2 regions of the Microbulbifer agarilyticus genome follow, and region 2 is predicted to be linked to the other one. Evidence: predicted binding sites of a transcription regulator. Region 2 holds the regulator's gene; the other holds the start of a gene.
The links. The regulator LexA, encoded in region 2, represses DNA repair genes until DNA is damaged. The targets are predictions, from matches to a motif close to ACTGTNTNTANANACAGT.
Positions count from the first base shown of each region.

Region 1: the regulator LexA is predicted to act here: its motif matches at 3,501-3,518, upstream of uvrD (DNA helicase II).

Region 1 covers NZ_CP019650.1:4,191,902-4,197,671, reverse strand. The annotation lists gene Mag101_RS17470 (glutathione S-transferase family protein) at 1-262, shown strand, start outside; gene gstA (glutathione transferase GstA) at 321-920, shown strand; gene Mag101_RS17460 (multidrug effflux MFS transporter) at 930-2,174, opposite strand; gene hexR (transcriptional regulator HexR) at 2,413-3,219, opposite strand; gene uvrD (DNA helicase II) at 3,549-5,770, shown strand, end outside.
Region 2 covers NZ_CP019650.1:1,891,633-1,897,402, reverse strand. The annotation lists gene Mag101_RS07690 (mechanosensitive ion channel family protein) at 1-862, opposite strand, end outside; gene nagZ (beta-N-acetylhexosaminidase) at 914-1,927, opposite strand; gene Mag101_RS07680 (TetR/AcrR family transcriptional regulator) at 2,011-2,655, opposite strand; gene Mag101_RS07675 (DUF6763 family protein) at 2,955-3,287, shown strand; gene lexA (transcriptional repressor LexA) at 3,428-4,036, shown strand; gene Mag101_RS07665 (hypothetical protein) at 4,144-4,398, opposite strand; gene Mag101_RS07660 (DUF6586 family protein) at 4,547-5,098, opposite strand; gene topA (type I DNA topoisomerase) at 5,142-5,770, opposite strand, start outside.

The DNA.
Region 1 (5,770 bases), 2.0 Mb from region 2:
GGACTGGCGACTGTTTACTACACTGGTCCGGTTCGATCCGGTGTACCACGGCCACTTCAAGTGCAACAAGCAGCGCCTGGCGGATTATCCGAACCTGTGGGGCTATGTGCGCGAGCTGTACCAGTGGCCCGGGGTTGCGGAAACGGTGGATTTTCACCATATCAAAACCCACTATTACGCCAGTCACCTGAACATTAACCCCACCGGCATTGTGCCTGTGGGCCCGGAGCTGGATTACGCGGCGCCTCACGGCCGCGGTTGATGCGCGGCTCCCGTGTCGGGCGCGCTGATCTCGCTCAAAACCAAAAAAAGGAAATCTGATGAAGTTGTTTTATGCACCCGGTGCCTGCTCATTATCCCCCCATATTGTTGCCTGTGAGGCGGGGATTGATCTGGAGCTGTGCAAGGTCAACCTGAAAACCAAAGAGATGGATGGCGGTGCTAATTTCACCGAGGTCAATCCCAAGGGGCAGGTTCCCGCGCTGCAGCTGGAGGGTGGCGAACTGCTGACCGAAGGCCCGGCGATCGTGCAGTTTCTCGCCGAGCAGAAGCCGGAGCATAACCTGGCGCCAAAATATGGCTCGCTGGCGCACTACCGGGTGCTGGAGTGGCTGAATTACCTGGCCACCGAAGTGCACAAGACCTTCCTGCCGTTGTTCTGGGGTGGTACCGATGATGAAAAGGCGCTGGCCAGTAAAAAACTTGCCAAGCGCTTTCAGTACATCGAGGACAGCATGGTGGGCGATTACCTGATGGGCGACGACTTCTGCATCGCCGACGCCTACCTGTTTACTGTGTATAACTGGTGCAAGTTTGTCGACGTCGACACCAGCGCCTGGCCGAAGCTCGCGGCCTTTGCCGCACGCATGTCCCAGCGCCCGGGTGTGCAGAAGGCGCTCAAGGCCGAAGGGCTGATTTAACCCGGGCCATCATTTCCTTTCTGATATTTCGATCGGTCGTCGCGCTTTCGCCACAAACAAAACCAGGCATAGCGCGGCGGCTGAGCAGCACAACATGCCCAGCGCAATCGGCACCAGGGTGCCGGTGTGCACCGCGCTTACCGTCCCACCAAGTACCCCGCCAAAAATAAACAGCGATGCACCGAATAGCGCATTGGCGGTACCGCTGATCGAGGGGAAGAATTCCAGATAACAGGCCGCCGAGTTAGGCGTGATCAGGCCGATGGTGGCCATCGCCAGCACCAATGGAATCATCCACGCCAGCAATGGCTGCTGCGCGCCATAGTAGAGGGTGCTGCCCAGCAACAGCGCACAAAACACCAGTTGCAGCGCGATACCCGCCAGTAGGATCTGGCGCGGCTCGAAGACCTTCAGCAAGCGAATGTTCAGCTGCACCAGAATCACCAGGCCCAGTACACAGCTGCCAAATAGAATCGGAAAGGTCTGCGGGCTGACCCCGAAATGCTCCATAAACACAAACGGCGCGGTGGTGATGTAGATGAACATGCAACCGCTGACAAACGCCTGCCCAAATAAAAAGCCCAGTGCCCGTGGGGTGCGGAAAATCTCTGCGTAGCCCTGAAACATACTGCGGCGGGGCTGGCGCTGGCGCCGCGCGCGGCGAAAGCGCGACACGGTTTCCGGCAAAATGCCGCGCACCAGCACCATCATCGCCAGACCGTAGACCAGCAGGAAGATAAAGATCGCGTGCCAGTCGCCGAAAGTCAGCAGGGTGGAACCGATCACCGGCGCCACCATCGGCGCAATAAGCATCATGGTGGCAATCAGCGACATGATGCGCGCTGCCTCGCGGCCGTGGTACAGGTCGCGCACGATGGCGCCGCAGATAACCGTGGCAAAACCGCCGCCCGCGGCCTGGAAGAAGCGCAGCGCCACCAGCATTTCTACGCTGTTGGTAAACAGAATCAGCGTGGTGCTGACGATAAACACGCTGAGACCAATGGTTCCCACCAGAATACGTCCCCAACGATCCGACAGCGGGCCACCAAACAGCTGGCCCAAAGCGAAACCGAGCAGATAGCTGGAAACCGAGTGCTGTACCTGCGCCACTTCCACGCCCAGTGCTACGGCCATTGCGGGAATAGCGGGCAGGTACGTATCGATGGCAAACGGCGTCAACGCTACCAGCGCGGCGAGACAGGGAGCGAGCCAGCGCGGTGGACGGCCGTCGGCGTCGAAGAAATTCGGGGGCATATCAAACCGGTAAATAAGGGAGCTTTGGGTACAGCGGCAACGCCAGTGGGAGCCCGTGAGCCAATGGTCAAAGCATAGTCATTGGCGGATATTACCTGCGGGCGGCGGCATAGTAGCGGGCGCGCCCGGCAGATGCCATGGGTGCTGGGGAATATATGGTGAGTGGTTTTCTACTAAGGAGGGGTAAGCGCTGCCATTAGCAGCGCATTCACAGCAAATAGCCGCTTCTTGTACTTTCTTAGTGCTTTTCTTCGCGCAAGTTATACAGGCCCTGCTTCAGCTTCAGCAGGTGTTCCTGCAGCTGCGGGCCCTTGCGCTGGGCAACGCCGATGGCGAGTACGTCGATCACCACCAGGTGGGCGATACGGGAAGAGAGCGGCGTGTAGAGTTCGATGTCCTCCTCCACATCCACTTCCAGGGGAATACTGGATTGGCGGGTCATGGGTGAGCCGCTGGGGCCGAGGCCAATCACCGTGGCGCCCTGCTGCTTGGCCATTTCCATGGAGCGCAGCAGCGAGGAGGTGCGGCCGCTCTGGGAGATGGCAACCACCACATCGCCGGGCTGCATGCTCATGGCGGACATGCTCTGCATATGGTGATCGGAGTGGGCCGCGGTGGCCATCTGCAGGCGGAAGAACTTGTGTTGGGCGTCGGCGGCTACGGCGCCAGAGGCGCCAAAACCAAAAAATTCCACGCGTTTGGCGGCAGCGATGGCAGAAATTGCCGCTTCCAGGGCGCGGCCATCAATCTTATCGCGCACGTTCAGCAGGGTATCGACGGTGGAGTCGAACACCTTGCGTTTGTACTCGGCGATGGAGTCGGTTTCGGTGACCGCGATCTGGCCAAAACTCGGGCTGGAAGCCAGCTGCTGGGCGAGGTTCAGCTTGAATTCCTGGAAGCCGGAGCAGCCCACGGCGCGGCAGAAGCGCACCACGGTCGGTTCGCTCACCTGTGCTTCGGTGGCGAGATCGACAATACGCATATGAATGATTTCGCCCGGATTGGCGAGGATATATTCCGCAACCTTGCGCTCCGATTTGCGCATGGAACTCAGCTGCTCGCTGATTTTTTGCGTGACTTCCGCTGGCTTCACGACAACACCTTCTATGGTTCAAGTTGTGCAGTTTAGCGGCATGGCTCGGTGCTGGCGAGCCTTGGCTTGGTTTGATTGTGGCTTGGTGGCGGCACTGCTAGCGGGTCGGCCTCCACGAGACACGCCGTAAACCCATCCCTGGGGGCTCGGCTGCGGCCGTCCTGGCCGCAGACGGTCTCATGGAGGCCGACCCGCTAGCAGCGCCTTCGCATCAAGTTTCTGCGGTTTAAAACCCTGTTTATATACCCAGTTCTCCCCCTACCCCTGATACAATCCGCCCCATGGACGTATCTGAACTTTTAGACCCCCTCAACGACCCCCAGCGCGAAGCCGTGGCCGCGCCTCCGGGCAATCAATTGGTTCTGGCCGGTGCCGGCTCGGGCAAGACCCGCGTGCTGGTGCACCGTATTGCCTGGTTGATGCAAGTGGAGGGGGCGTCGCCCTACTCCATTATGGCGGTGACCTTTACCAACAAGGCCGCGCGCGAGATGCGCGGGCGTATCGAGGAACTGCTCGGGGTAAACACCTTTGGCATGTGGGTGGGCACCTTTCACGGCCTCGCCCATCGGTTGCTGCGCGCGCACTGGCAGGAAGCGAAGCTGCCGCAGAATTTCCAGATTCTTGATTCCGACGACCAGCTGCGCCTGATCAAGCGGGTGCAGAACGAACTGGGCCTCGACGAGAAGAAGTGGTCGCCGCGGGAAACCCAGTGGTGGATTGGCGCGCAGAAGGATGAGGGAATTCGTCCCCAGTATATCCAGCTGACTGGCGACCCCTGGCTGCAGACCATGGTGCGTATCTACAGTGCCTATGAAGAGGCCTGCCAGCGCGCCGGCGTGGTGGATTTTGGCGAGCTGTTGCTGCGCGCCCACGAACTGCTGCTGAACAATGACAGCATCCTCGCGCACTACCGCCGCCGCTTCCCGTTTATCCTGGTGGACGAATTCCAAGATACCAACACCATTCAATATGCGTGGCTGCGCCTGCTTGCCGGCGACCAGTGTGCGATCACCGCGGTGGGCGATGACGACCAGTCAATCTATGGCTGGCGCGGTGCCAAGATCGAGAATATCCAGCACTTCGAAGCGGACCTGAAAGAGGTGCAGACGGTACGCCTAGAGCAGAACTACCGTTCCACCAGCACCATTCTGAACGCCGCCAACGCCGTTATCGCGCACAACTCCGGTCGCCTCGGCAAACAACTGTGGACCGAGGGCGACAAAGGCGAGCCGATTTCCCTGTATTCCGCCTACAACGAACAGGATGAGGCGCGCTTTATTGTCGAGCGTATTCAGGACTGGGTGCGCGATGGCAATCGCCGCGACAGCATCGCCATTCTGTACCGTTCCAATGCCCAGTCGCGGGTGCTGGAAGAAGGCCTGCTGCGTGAGCAGGTGCCCTATCGTATTTACGGTGGCCAGCGCTTCTACGAGCGCATGGAAATCAAGAATGCGCTCTCCTATATGCGCCTAATGACCAATCGCCACGACGACACCTCGTTCGAGCGGGTCGTCAACACGCCCACGCGCGGCATTGGTGCGCGTACAGTGGATACGGTGCGGGCGTTCGCGCGCGAGCACGGCTGCTCCCTGTGGAGCGCCGCGGAAAAAATGCTGCAGCAAAAGGTGCTGGCCGCCCGCGCCGGCAATGCCCTAGGTAACTTCCTCAGCCTGATCGACGCGTTGGACGAAGAGAGCACCGACAAGACCCTCGACCACATCGCCGAGCTGGCCATTGAACAGACCGGCCTGATCGAATTCCACGGCAAGGAAAAAGGCGAGAAAGGCCAGACCCGCGTGGAAAACTTGCAGGAACTGGTCAGTGCCTGCCGCGGCTTCGACGGTATTCCTACCGCCGATGCCGATGGCGAAGCGGTAGACGAGGAGGAGATTCCCTTGCTCAACCAGTTCCTCGACAGCGCCGCACTGGATGCCGGTGAAGGCCAGGCGGATGAGTTTGAAGATGCGGTGCAGCTGATGACCCTGCACTCCGCCAAGGGGCTGGAATTCCCGCTGGTATTTATGGCCGGTGTGGAAGAAAACCTGTTCCCACACAAAATGTCGGCCCAGGAACCCGGGCGCATGGAGGAAGAGCGTCGCCTGTGTTACGTGGGTATCACCCGCGCCATGCAGAAGCTGTACATCACCTATGCGGAAAGTCGCCGCCTGTTCGGCAGCGAGACTTACAACAAGCCGTCGCGGTTTGTGAGTGAGATTCCGGTGGAGTATATCCACGAGGTGCGCCTGAAAACCGAAATCTCCAAACCGCTGTTCCAGCCCAACTATGGGAAATTCGGCGGTAGCGCCGGCCAGTTCTCCGACCCGGCACCAGAATTCGACGACGATCTGCCACCGCTGGCACTGGGCGGCCGCGTGGATCACGCCAAGTTTGGCGAAGGCACTGTAATGCAGTTTGAAGGTTCCGGTCCGCGCGCGCGGGTACAGGTCAACTTCGACGACGCAGGTAGCAAATGGCTGGTAGTATCCATGGCCAAGCTGCAGCC
Region 2 (5,770 bases):
GGTGCTGCTCCAGCATGCGGCGCACCTCACCCACCACAGTCTCCATCAGGTGCGCGTCTTCATAGCGAATGCCGATGGTTTCATAAATGCGGCGATTCAACATGCGCGACGGGTTTTCAACCGATATCTGGGTAAAGGTACCGTTGGGGATATACAACGGACGCTTATCGAAGGTGCGAATTCTGGTCAGACGCCAACCAATATCCTCTACCGTCCCCTCGATCTCCTGGTCTGGCGAACGCACCCAGTCCCCTACTTTGAACGGGCGATCCAGATAAATCATTAACCCACCAAAGAAATTTGCCAGGAGATCCTTCGCCGCAAAACCAATTGCGAGGCCGCCAATACCGCCCATCGCCAGCACACCACTCACGCTATACCCAAGGCGCTGCATAATCACCAGGGCAGCGGTGATCATGATGGAAGCTCGCACCAGTTTGCCAATAGCGCGCACCGTGGTGGCATCGATCGGCTTACGCATATAGCGTGGGTCCGCCAGATTCCGCTCCACTTCTTTGGCAAAGCGCAAACCAAACCAGGTGATAACCACCACAAATCCGACTGCCCGGGGCTTATCCGCGAGCCAGGTAAGGAGCTCTGAGCCCGTGGTGGCAGCGGTGCGAGAAGCAGCAAAGGACAACCCCAACAACCAGATCAAAATCGACGCCGGTGGATTCATGGAGTTTGCCAGCGCATCGTCCCACGGGTTTACCGTGCGCTCTGCCCGCGCCTGGAGCTGAAGAATAAAGCGCCCCACCAACCAGGAGGCCAGCGCGGTAAACAGAACGATGAAAAAGATTTCGGCAATCCAGAAGCGGTCGTCCCCGACCAGGGAGCGCAAGAACGCTTTAGCTGACTCCACAAACTACTCCATAAGCTGCAGACGAATGAATTAGGGGATTATTGTGCGTATTTACATCCAGGATGCCAGCCATTCGCGTGTTTTTTGCCAACGGTCGCTCTTTTCCAGTGCATCCCAACTGTTTATCTTGGGCTGGCCTCGCATACGGGAGAGGCGTTCGCTCGACGCAGGGTCAATAGAGTGGCCTTGCAGCGCATCCAGGACCTCGATAGCACCCTGACGGTTATTACAGACGATTCCCATATCGCAGCCCGCGGAAAGTGCCGCGTGAATTCGCTCCCGATAACCACCTGCTGCGCCGGCGCCCTCCATGGTCAGATCATCACTAAAGATGACCCCATCAAACTTGAGGCGCTTGCGTAAAATCTCTTGCAGCCAGTAGCGTGAAAAGCCCACGGAGTTTTCATCGACTTTGGCAAAGCGGATATGCGCCGGCATGACGGCTTCCAATTCGCCAGCGGCAATACATTCTGCAAACGGCACCCCGTCCGCTGCAAGCACAGTCTCGAGATCGCGCTCATCAACCGGCAGTTCTTCGTGGCTGTCTTCCAGCACCTGGCCATGGCCGGGAAAATGCTTGCCCGTAGTTGCCATTCCGGCTTCGTGCATGCCGGCAATAAACGGTCGAGCCTTGTGGCACAGCGTCAGTGGATCCTGCGCGAAACTGCGATCACCGACAATGCGACAAAAATCGTCGTCCGCATCGAGCACCGGTGCGAAGCTGAAGTCCACGCCCACCGCGAGCAGTTCGGCCGCCAGCAGCCAGCCGACATCCTGCAATTGCTGCGTATTCGCTTGCGCACTGAGCGCCTGCATTGAGGGAATACGCGTGAAGAAGTCCCGGAAGCGCTGCACCCTGCCCCCTTCCTGATCCACTGCCAGCAGAATTTCAGGGCGCACTGCACGGATCTCTGCAATGAGGCTTTCCAGTTGCGGGCGGTTCTCATAATTGCGCGCAAAAAATATTAGCCCGCCAACATGTGGATGCCGCAGCAGCTCGCGATCCTCCTCGGTAAGCGTAAGGCCATCCACATCGATCATTACCGGGCCAATCTGAGCAGACATCGGCATACACTCCACAATTTAACTTCGATCACGTAATAGACGATCAAACCCTAGCGATTAATGGGCCACCGTTTCCCGGCCAATTATTCACCTTCGGTCGGTACGGGCGCGGTCAACATGGCCACTGCGGCCGGCGCCAGCCGGGCAAGTGTCTCTTCCAGGCTGCTTTCAGCGCCGAAATCCTCTCTCAGGATAGCTTCGATCGCGTCAAAGCTCGAAAGGGAAAATACCGTGGCCCCGAGCATGAAATAGAGGCGCCAGTAAAAGGTCACCGGATCTACGTGGGGCAAGGCGGTGGCCAGCGAGCCCGCGAAACGGCGGTAAGAGTCGCCGTAGCGGGAAACGATAAAGCGGCGCAAATGGCCCTGGGACTGGGTGTACGCCAGCCCTAGCAGGCGCATAAACCGCTTGGGGTCACGCCCCTGACTGGCCAAGCCGGCCAAAGCAACCCGGTATAGACTCTGCAGCAGGTCATCCAGCTGCAATGAACCCTCATCTGTAGTCAGGCGGGCGAGTTCTGCATCCAAAGACGTCGTAAAAGGTGTAAGAAATCGCTCGAATACGGCCTGAATCAGTTCTTTTTTCGAACCAAAATGATAATTCACCGCCGCCAGATTGACTCCTGCGGTACTGGTGATGGTGCGCAAAGAGGTCTCGGTAAACCCGCGCTCGGCAAACAGCACTTCCGCAGCATCCAATATCCGCTGAACAGTATCCAACTGACTCATACCAATCTCACAACAATTCAAACCGACAATTTAAACGTTTGTTTTAACCGCCAGACTAGCACATACCGGCAATGATGGAATACGCGCATGCACAATCGATCTAAACACGCGCCCCAGCAGCGCTGGTTCGAGTTACCAAGCGCACGCCCGCGACATTAGATTGGCCATGAACATTTGAAAAAATCGCGCAACTCGTCGCATCTGCCGAACCCCCGCAGAAACCGCGCCAGAGCTAGCGCCACGAGTGGGAAGGCCCGAGATAAAAACCCGGGCTACCCCCGACACAGGAGGGCCAAGTCATGGCGAGAATCGCCCCTGAAATTGGCAGCTGGTTTGAAAACTTCGACACAGGCGACCTGTTTGAGGTCGTTGCCGTTGACCACCCGTCACGCACCATCGAGATTCAATATCTCGACGGCAGCATCGATGAAATCGAATTTCAGAATTGGCCTTCCCTACCGGTAATAGGCGCTGCCGCACCGGAAGATGCAAACGCCAGTTACGGCACCTTTGCGGATGAAATGGGAGACGAGGAAGACGCCGGCTTCAAGAGCCCAATCTTTTCACCCGCCCAGAGCGCCATTGACCGACTGGAGGGAGACTCTTTTCCGGGCACGGACGAAGGTATTTAAAAAAGCTTCCAAATAATCAATCTTACGACGCAGGCAAGTTTCCCTTTGGGATTCAACTTGCCTGGGTACAGTTTGCGCGCGCCATAAATCTGTATATAATCACAGCACCTGTATAAAAATACAGATCAAAGGAAGGCGCAATGACAAATCTCACCGCACGCCAGGCTCAGGTTCTGGAACTGATCAAGAGCTATGTGGACGATACCGGTTACCCCCCTACCCGAGCCGAAATTGCTCAGGAACTTGGTTTTCGCTCTCCCAACGCAGCAGAAGAACACCTCAAGGCCCTGGCCCGCAAAGGCGCGATCGAAATGGTTGCCGGTGCCTCCCGCGGTATCCGCATTCCCGACCACCACACTGGCCTGCCCGTTGTCGGCCGTGTTGCCGCTGGCAACCCGATTCTCGCGGAAGAAAACATCGAAGAATACTGTGAGATCCCGGCGGAGTTTTTCCATCCGCCTGCAGACTATCTGCTGCGCGTACACGGAATGAGTATGAAAGACGCCGGTATTCTCGACGGCGACCTGTTGGCAGTGCAGCGCACCGACAACATCCGCAATGGGCAGATTGTTGTAGCGCGTATTGAAGATGAAGTGACGGTGAAGCGCTTCAAGCGTCGTGGCAACCAGGCCACGGTACAATTGCACCCAGAAAATGAAGAGTTCAACGTGATTGAAGTGGACATGCGCGACCGCAACTTTGCCATCGAAGGGTTGGCAGTCGGAGTGATTCGACAAAATCCGATCTGATCGCGCTACTCGCAATCGCTGGGCGAATTATTTCAGGCATAAAAAAACAGGGCATACGCCCTGTTTTTTTATGCCTGAAAGTCTTTTCAAACCTTCTTTTCACACCATCAGTGAATCGTGTGCTCAGTGATATCAACCACTTCTTCCTCGAAAGGCTCTGGCTCCATTTCACCGATATCCTGAACCGCTTCGATCCCCGCCTCCAGCATGGCTCGGGCGACCGCTACCTTGTGATCGCGCAAAAAATGCATACTCTCGTCGGAGAAACGAATACGCACCAGAGGCTCACCCTTGTGACCAGCGCGTCGTAGCGCCACATCACCATTGGACAGCTCAATGATCTCGTAAGTCTCTGTAGACATTCACTTCTCCGGTAACCGCGTGATTTGGCAGCCAGTGTACCACAGGGGGCATCCACTAATCAGCGTGCATCCACTAATAGATTTCTTTGGTGAATTAACGCCTGCATTGCCCCGGGGAACCGGAACCGTGACACGAGTAGCCCGGTTGCTACCACTCTTGACTCTGCGCTCGCTGACGCTGAATCAGCTCCACCAATGCCTGATACCAATGGCGAAGGTTGTCTGCGGTCATAGCGGCGTCCTGAGGGCCTGCAGAGGGGTTATCCAGCTGCCGCACCGGGATCATGGTTTCTACACCAGAGGCAGTGGCGTTCGACGCCCCTGACGATCCTGCAGGAGCGGAAGTCGACAATTGCCAGTGCCCGGCCCATGCGCGGCAGAGCCCACTCAGCCAACTCTCCGGGTCCTCTGACAAGTTCACCAGCTCCGTCACATCACCGCTGAACTTGCCGCGCTGGGATACCAGCGCCGCAAGCGCCTGCGCGCTTTCCGGCTCAGAACCAGCGGCAAAACCGAGCTGCAACTGATGCCCCTGCTCCGCAAGGAATGCCCGGTAAGCACGCCACAGCTGCGTTAAAGCCGCCTCCAAAAGTGCAGAGTCCAGCAATGACTGCCCGCTGGCAACCTGTTGGGACTCGCCCAGCAACAGCTGGGCCTTGCGCAGCGTAGATGCCACCGTTCCGGTGTAGGGATTGCTCAAAACTTCCGTTCCCTTCCTGTTGAGGCCTTTTTAGGCCTACCACTTACTTCGCTGGCGTTTTCTTTGCTGCCGCTTTCTTGGCAGGTGCTTTTTTAGCCGCAGTCTTCTTCGCGGCGGCCTTCTTGGCTGGCGCCTTCTTCGCGGCGGCCTTTTTCTTCGCTGGTGCTTTTTTGGCCGGTTCTTCTACCTGCCATTTGCCGTCGCGATAGAACGCCTTCCAGCCAGTCGCCTTGCCCTCTTCTTCGGTCTGTACGTACTGTTCCTGAGTCTTGCGACTGAAACGCACCACTGTATCGCGGCCTTCATTGTCTTCCGCCGGGGCAGAGAACAGGAAGTTGTACTTTGGATCGATCTCATCTTTGTGCGGCAGTAATTCCTTGATCCGCGGAGCACGGGTTTCGCGGTTTTTCGGGAATTGGCTGGCAGCCAAAAACAGGCCAGACGCGCCGTCGCGCAAAATGTAGGTATCTTCCACTTTCTCGCAGGCAAGCTCAGGCATAGGCACCGGATCCATCTTGGGAGGTGCCGGCTGACCGTTCTTGAGCAGCTTGCGCGTGTTCTTACAATTCTCGTTGGTACAACCGAAGTACTTGCCAAAGCGGCCGGACTTCAACTGCATATCGGAGCCACACTTGTCGCATTCAATGACCGGGCCATCGTAGCCCTTAATCT